Regions from separate parts of the Rahnella sp. CG8 genome, predicted to be linked through region 1. Evidence: riboswitches for the same ligand, from Rfam matches in the RefSeq annotation. Region 1 holds a riboswitch; the other holds the start of a gene.
What was found. A riboswitch is a leader RNA that binds a small molecule or an ion and turns the genes downstream of it on or off. The one in region 1 is predicted to bind thiamine pyrophosphate.

Region 1 (4,059 bases):
AGCGAAAAAGAACATTACGTCACGGGCTGGATGGGACAGAACAGCGTGGTACTGGTGAGAAATTATCAGGACAAACGGGGCACTTCCAGCGGCCTGGTGATGTCACGTGGCAACCGTTACAAACTCACCGTTCAGGCCATCACTTTCCGCATCCCCAAAGTACTGCTGTGGGTCACATTCCGCCGTAAGCCCCGCACCATGACCGTTATTGCCTATAACAAGCTGGGTGATCAGGCGACCGGCCTGCAACAGTTCATGCATGTGCAGGATCCTGAACTCAGGGAGAAACTGGAACAGGACTGGCGTGAACTGAACGATTATCTCGGCATGGCCTGCTGGCAGATGGATAACAACCGCCCGCAGTGGCGCCAGTTGTATGCGGATATCACGCCGCAAGCCCTCCTGACGCTGGCTGAATCACCGTGGTTCAGTGGCAAAAAACTGCAAAAGGATGGCGAATTTGAAGGGCTGTGGTCACACGGACAATTTATTGGCCGCCGCAGCGGTGAGCATGCGGCATTGCTGCTGTCGTGGCAGGACGAGGAGAACGACGATATTGCCAGCTATCTGTTTGAACGGATGTCAGCAACTAAAATCCGCGTCATGCTGCGCCCGCGTAAAGAAGAAAAATTCTATCCGCTGAACCCGTTTGATGCCGTTCATTTGCAAAAGGCGCTGACGAAATTTCATCAGGTTGAACAGGCGCTGAGCGAAACCCAGCACCAGGCATAATCCGCGGTTACCACCAGCGGTGGAAATGATGCACAGGCCCGATACCGTGGCCGACTTCCAGTGAGTCGGCCTGCATCAGCGCCTGCTGTAAATAGGCTTTGGCTTCGCGTACCGTATCGGCCCAGTTGTGATGACGCGGACGTAACGCGGCCAGCGCGGCAGACAGCGTGCAACCGGTGCCATGAGTATGTCGGGTATTCACACGCGGCGCAGTAAACCGCTCGCGGGAACCGGTCACAAACAACCAGTCAGGGCTTTCCTCATCACTCAGATGTCCCCCTTTCATCAGCACGGCACCACATCCCATCGCCAGTAAGGCTTCTCCCTGCTTACGCATTTCGGTTTCATTCGCCGCCACCGCACAGTCCAGTAACGCCGCCGCTTCGGGCAGATTTGGCGTAATAATGGAAGCCTGCGGGATCAGCAAACGACGCACGGCATCCACGGCCTCCGGCAGCAGTAACGGATCGCCACTTTTCGCCAGCATCACGGTATCCAGCACCACAAACGGCGGCTGATAATGTCTGAGTCGCTCCGCAACCGCCTCCACAATCTGACTGTTCGCCAGCATGCCGATTTTCGCACTGTCGATCCGCACATCGCTCAGTACGGAATCGAGCTGCGCTGAAACGAAACCGGGCTCAATGTTATAGACCGACTGCACACCACGGGTGTTCTGCGCCACCAGCGCGGTGATCACACTGGTGCCGTACGCACCCAGCGCCGAGAAGGTTTTCAAATCCGCCTGGATCCCCGCCCCGCCACTCGGATCTGTGCCTGCAATCGTCAGTGCATTAATACGTTTCATTGTATTTCCTCGCCATTCAGCCATTCCTCGCCCATTAAATACAGATTATCGAGGTATTCAGGCGTGAAACTGCCCGGCCCCTTCACGACCGCACAGGCGCGCTCGCCGGCACAGGACATCACCCGGCAGGCGGCGGCCACGTTATCCAGGCGATCACCCGGCAAAGCCACAAAGGCCGCCACCACCGCAGATAATGCGCATCCGGTACCCACCACGCGGGTCATCATCGGATGTCCGCCAGCCACCGCCCAACTGCGCATCCCGTCGGTGACGTAATCGGTTTCACCCGTCACGGCCACTACCGCACCGGTCTCCCGCGCCAGTTGCTGTGCGGCAGGTAAGGCAGAAAGGGAATCATCACCGCTGTCCACGCCGCGCCCGGACGCACTGAGGCCGCTGAGAGCCAGGATTTCCGAGGCATTACCGCGGATTGCGGCAGGTTTAAGTGTGATGATTTCACGACAGAATTCTGTACGCCAGCTCAGGCCGCCGACAGCAACCGGATCCAGCACCCAGGGCTTTCCGGCCTGAGTGGCTGCGTGAATAGCCGCCCGCATCGCATCGGCATGGGGATGTGTCAGCGTGCCGACGTTCACCAATAAGGCATCGGCAATGGCGCCAAATTGCGCCGCTTCGGCGGGATCAACCACCATCGCCGGAGATGCACCCAGCGCAAGCAGGACATTGGCGGTAAAAGATTGCACCACGTCGTTGGTCAGGCAGTGAACCAGCGGCGCTGAAAGGCGGAGTCGTTTCAGAGAAGTGGCGGCTAAGGCGCCGGGCAAGAAGGTAGGTCGGGTATTCATAAATCTCCCCACCGGCACTCAGGAAGGCGGTATCAGGAGAGATACCTGACTTCCCTACGCTGGCATAATCCAGATCAGGTAATACGGGTAAAATCTCAGCCCTGCTTTGCAGCGGGCACCCCGAGTCAAGGGAACATTATTGGCGGCGGAGGTCAGAAGATCAATCAGGAAATGCGTTAAAAAAACCGATCAGCCAACGTAATTGAACTCACTCCGCTTCACTGGCAGTATCAGGAAACAGACATGAACAACACACGTTGATGAAAAATTTCCTCAGGAGTTTTACTTGTCCTCATCACTTATTGTCCGTCCTTATGAAGAAGCAGACCGCCCGTTTTTACGCACGTTGTATCTGGCCTCACGCAAGCATACCTGGACATGGCTGGAAGACGATTTTCAGCTGGAAGATTTTGACCGCGCAGTGATCGGCGAGACGATTCTGGTGGCAGAACGTGACGGACATTTACTGGGATTCGCCTCAATTTTCACTCAGGAAAATTTCCTGCATAACCTGTTTGTTGATCCGCAATATCAGGGAACCGGCGCAGGTTCAGCATTGCTTCAGGCTGCGGAAGAAACGTTTACCCGTCAGGGGTCGTTGAAATGTTTAGTAAAGAGTAAAAAATCAGTCGCTTTTTATCTGTCAAAAGGCTGGAACATCATCTCTACGGGGGACAGTCCAAAAGGTGAATACTATTTGTTTCATTCATCAAAAAAATAATTAAGGAAGAAATGATTACCTCACAGAACCGTATTTTCGCGATCCTGATGAATATCAATTTTTCTTTGTCGTTAAGAGGTTAAATTCCGCAGCGGTGCTATACATACTTGGTCTTCCTTAAAATATTTCGAGGGTACGAATGAAAACAATAAAACTGATGCAGATCGCCGCAGTGACTGGCGCACTGTTCCTGGCCGGTTGTACCAGCCACATTACCAAGACGGAAAAATACTCAGGTTTTTTAGGCGATTATTCCGGCCTTAAGGAAGTGAAAACGGCTGGGGGAAATCCGGTTCTGCGCTGGATCGATCCTTCGTTTAAGAAAGAAAATTATTCTTACATCAAATACGAACCGATTAAATTCTACCCGGAACCGCAGCCTACGGCGCAGATCGACAAAGCCACCTTGCAGGGGGTGCTGGATTACGCCAACAGCCGCATGAAACCTGCACTGGCAGAGCGCCTGCCACTGACAGATCACGCAGGGCCGCGCACATTGATTTTCAAAGGCGCGATCACCGGTGTGAACACGTCGGCAGAAGGTTTGCAGTTCTATGAAGTCGTCCCGGTCGCGCTGGTTATTGCCGGTACTCAAACCGCGACAGGCCACCGCACGCGTGATACTGAAGTGTATTTCGAAGGTGAGCTGATCGACGCCAGTACTGGCAAACCGGTGATCAAAGTCGTGCGTAAAGGATTCGGTAAACAAGTTTCCAATGATAAGCAGAAAGTTACCGCTAACGATTTAAAAGTTGTGGTAGATAGCCTGGCGAATGATACCAAGCTGTTCAACGAATAAGTTCCGGTTTTCCGCACCGTCAGACACAGGCAGTCGTAAGGCTGCCTTTTTTCAGACTGAATCAGCGATAAACTCACGCAGCCACTGATGTGCAGGATCACGATGAGCGCGCTCGTGCCAGACCATGTACATCTCGAACCCCGAAACATCCAGCGGCGGTGTAGTAACCTGCAAAGCAGGATTTCCACGTACC
Region 2 (4,059 bases), on a different contig from region 1:
CGCGGTCGATGCTGATCCCACCAATGGCCACCGTCGGAAAGCTGCCATCGAGCTTCTTAACATGTCGGGTGAGTTCTGCCAGCCCTTGCGGCGCCGAAGGCATATCTTTGGTCTGCGTCGGGAAGATATGGCCGAGGGCGATGTACGAAGGATTCACCGCGACAGCGCGTGCCATTTCAGCATCGTCATGCGTGGAAACGCCCAGCCGTAAGCCGGCCTGACGGATAGCCTCAAGATCGGCAGTATCCAGATCTTCCTGACCCAAATGCACCCCATACGCCTGATGCTTGACCGCCAGACGCCAGTAATCGTTGATGAATAACCGGGCCTGATATTTTTTACCGAGCGCGATGGCATCAATAATTGCTGGCTCGGCTTGCTCATCAGGCAAATCTTTCACACGCAGTTGCAGTGTTTTAACGCCCGCGTCCAGCAGACGGGCAATCCATTCCACGGTATCAACGACCGGATATAAACCGAGGTGGAATGGAACGGCAGGAAAGGATTGAGAGGACGGATTCATTTGCTGCTCTCCGAACTGAGGTTATCGGCCGGGTGATAAAGCTCACCGCCGCGCGAACGGAATTCGGCAGACATCTGCGCCATACCGGATTCAACGAGTTCTATTGGCTGGGCTTTGGCTTCAAGCGCAGCGGCGTAATCGCGAACTTCCTGAGTGATTTTCATCGAGCAGAATTTCGGGCCACACATCGAGCAGAAGTGTGCAACTTTGCCGGATTCCTGCGGCAGCGTTTCATCGTGGTAGGCGCGTGCCGTTGCCGGATCGAGAGCCAGATTAAACTGATCTTCCCAGCGGAATTCGAAACGCGCTTTTGACATGGCGTTATCGCGGATTTGGGCACCGGGATGGCCTTTAGCTAAATCGGCAGCATGTGCTGCGATTTTGTAGGTAATCAAACCCTGCTTAACGTCTTCTTTGTTCGGCAGGCCCAGATGCTCTTTCGGCGTGACATAACAGAGCATGGCGCAGCCAAACCAGCCAATCATCGCGGCGCCAATACCGGACGTAAAGTGATCGTAACCCGGCGCGATATCGGTAGTCAGCGGACCAAGGGTATAGAACGGGGCTTCGTGACAATGCTCGAGTTCTTCGGTCATGTTGCGGCGGATCATCTGCATCGGCACATGTCCCGGACCTTCGATCATCACCTGAACATCGTATTCCCAGGCAATTTTGGTCAGTTCGCCCAGCGTGCGTAATTCGGCGAATTGCGCTTCGTCATTGGCATCCTGAATCGAACCCGGACGCAGGCCGTCGCCCAATGAAAGCGAGACATCATAGGCGGCGCAGATTTCACAGATCTCGCGGAAATGCTCAAACAGGAAGCTTTCGCGATGATGTGACAGACACCATTTCGCCATGATCGAACCGCCGCGCGACACGATCCCGGTCAGGCGTTTGGCGGTCATCGGCACATAACGCAGCAACACACCGGCGTGAATGGTGAAGTAATCGACGCCTTGCTCGGCCTGTTCAAGCAATGTATCGCGGAATATTTCCCAGTTCAGATCTTCGGCCACACCGTTCACTTTTTCCAGGGCCTGATAAATCGGCACGGTGCCGATCGGTACCGGACTGTTACGCAGGATCCATTCACGGGTTTCATGTATATAACGTCCGGTGGAGAGATCCATTACGGTGTCCGCGCCCCAGCGTGTCGACCACACCAGTTTCTCCACTTCTTCTTCGATGGAAGATGTCACCGCCGAGTTGCCGATATTAGCGTTCACTTTCACCAGGAAATTACGCCCGATGATCATCGGCTCTGATTCAGGGTGGTTAATGTTGGCGGGAATAATCGCGCGCCCGGCTGCCACTTCCTGTCGCACAAACTCTGCAGTGATACTGGCGGGCAGATGCGCGCCAAAGCTTTCGCCGGGATGTTGCTGGCGCAGAACCTCGCCGCGGATCCGTTCACGCCCCATATTTTCGCGAATGGCGATAAATTCCATCTCAGGTGTGATGATGCCTTTGCGGGCGTAATGCAGTTGCGTGACATTTTTACCCGCAATGGCTTTGCGAGGGCGCGGCAGGTGTTCGAAGCGGAGGTGGTCCAGCCCGTCATCCGCCAGCCGCTGCTGAGTAAAACCGGAACTGACCTGTGAAAGTTCCTGCGTGTCCGCACGCTCGTTTATCCAGCGGGCGCGTAATTTTCCCAGACCGGTATGCACGTCGATAACTGCCGCCGGATCACCGTAAGGTCCGGCGGTGTCGTAAACAGGAATTGCTTCGTTTTCTTCGAACTGCGGATTGTCTTTGCCGCCGCCGACCAGCGTCGGGCTGAGCTGGATTTCACGCATCGGCACGCGGATATCTTCGCGGTCAGCTTCAAGATAAATACGCCGGGAGTTGGGGAAAGCTTCGCCCTGCAAGCTGTCGATAAACGATTGTGCCTGCGCGCGTTGTTCACGGCGATTTGACGGTTTCTTTTCAGAAATAACGGGTTTTTGGGTACTCGACATAGCAAATTCCTCGCAAAAAAACGTGATGGAAAATTGCTTGTCAGGAGGTTTACGGCAGGAGTAAAAATGGGCGGTGCAGCACGGGCGGCCTTATGCAGGCAGATGCCTGATTGCGCTGAACGCATAACATTACTCTTGTTCCCTTCGCGGGTACTAACCCGATCAGGTTCCGCGGATCCCGAATTAACGGTCTCAGCCTGGCGTAATTCTCAACAGAAAATTATGCGCTAGGCACTCCGACAAGAAGCCTCAATATAGGAGGCGTTTTTTTAAACTACAAGTAAAACCATAACCCTGAGCAGGGTTTTATTGTGGCAACGTGTTAAGCCGGTCTGGCGAGATCAGGTTCATTTTCCGAAGGTGGCACACTCTCCGGGGCTGGCTCAAAAGCCATGATAATTAATTGATCTTCCAGTTGAAAACGGGCATCTAATGCCTCACCGATATCCGATAATGCATAGTGAAACGCGAAAGCATTATCATCGTCAATATCAGTTTCTGTGTAACTGTCATGGAAAGCCATGATAGCTTCAGTATTCAGCTCCAGAGCAGGGTAGATTTTTGCCGCCTGTACTTTTTTCGGGCTGCCTGCGCCATCGACTTCTTCAATGATGCGTGGATAGAGATGAAAATGCCCGGCAGAAAGATAGTCGACCAGATGATGGCAAAAACTGTCCAGCGCCTTTTCATTCAAAGGTGTATGTTTTTCTTTATTGGGTTTCAGACCGACGAAAGTGCAGTACGAAACCAGCAGTTCTTTGCGTGCGTGCAGCCATTGATCCACTAACTCATTACTGCCACCAACGCGTTGGGTCAGTCTTTCCAGACGATTTAGCATGGTTGACTCCGTGAGCGACAAAAAAAGTAACCAAAAGTTACTAATATGTAAATATCTTACTCAGATTGTCAGTCCCGACGAGGTTATGCAACAACAATTATGGAATTACAGATTACTGAGCAACACAACGGTTGGTGGATCATCAGCCAGGAAGGCAAGCTATGGCTGCCTGAGGGTGAACTGCCGTTTGGCAGCGCCGCACAATTTTCTCTGACCGGTAAAACAGCGCGGCAGATCGGCGAATGGCAGGGCGAACCTGTCTGGCTGGTTCGTCAGACGATGCCAAACCATATGATTTCTGCCCGTCAGTTGCTGGATCAAGATCGCGGATTATTCCAGTTGGTCGGGCGTGGTGTGCAGTTGTCAGAATTTTACCGTTCTCACAAGTTTTGTGGTTACTGCGGACATGAAATGCACGTCAGCAAAACCGAGTGGGCTGCACTCTGCGGGCACTGTCGCGAACGCTATTATCCGCAGATTGCGCCCTGCATCATTGTGGCTATCCGTAAGGGGGATGAGATTTTGCTTGCGCAGCATGTCCGCCATCGTAATGGTATTCACACGGTTCTGGCGGGTTTCGTGGAAGTCGGAGAAACGCTGGAAGAAACTGTGGCACGTGAAGTGATGGAAGAAAGTAACATCCGGGTGAAAAATGTCCGTTACATCAGTTCCCAGCCCTGGCCGTTCCCCAATTCGCTGATGATGGCATTTATGGCGGATTACGACAGTGGCGACAT

Region 2: another riboswitch for thiamine pyrophosphate. It lies ahead of thiC (phosphomethylpyrimidine synthase ThiC); the one in region 1 lies ahead of thiM (hydroxyethylthiazole kinase).

Annotation. Positions count from the first base shown of each region.
Region 1 covers NZ_JABAED010000001.1:170,115-174,173, reverse strand. Annotated here, with positions in the region: gene HGO41_RS00860 (hypothetical protein) at 1-732, shown strand, start outside; gene thiD (bifunctional hydroxymethylpyrimidine kinase/phosphomethylpyrimidine kinase) at 740-1,540, opposite strand; gene thiM (hydroxyethylthiazole kinase) at 1,537-2,346, opposite strand; TPP riboswitch at 2,381-2,479, opposite strand; gene HGO41_RS00845 (GNAT family N-acetyltransferase) at 2,633-3,067, shown strand; gene HGO41_RS00840 (DUF3313 domain-containing protein) at 3,207-3,866, shown strand; gene HGO41_RS00835 (LysR family transcriptional regulator) at 3,918-4,059, opposite strand, start outside.
Region 2 covers NZ_JABAED010000043.1:7,327-11,385, reverse strand. Annotated here, with positions in the region: gene thiE (thiamine phosphate synthase) at 1-523, opposite strand, end outside; gene thiC (phosphomethylpyrimidine synthase ThiC) at 520-2,484, opposite strand; TPP riboswitch at 2,607-2,733, opposite strand; gene HGO41_RS24245 (Rsd/AlgQ family anti-sigma factor) at 2,807-3,322, opposite strand; gene nudC (NAD(+) diphosphatase) at 3,422-4,059, shown strand, end outside.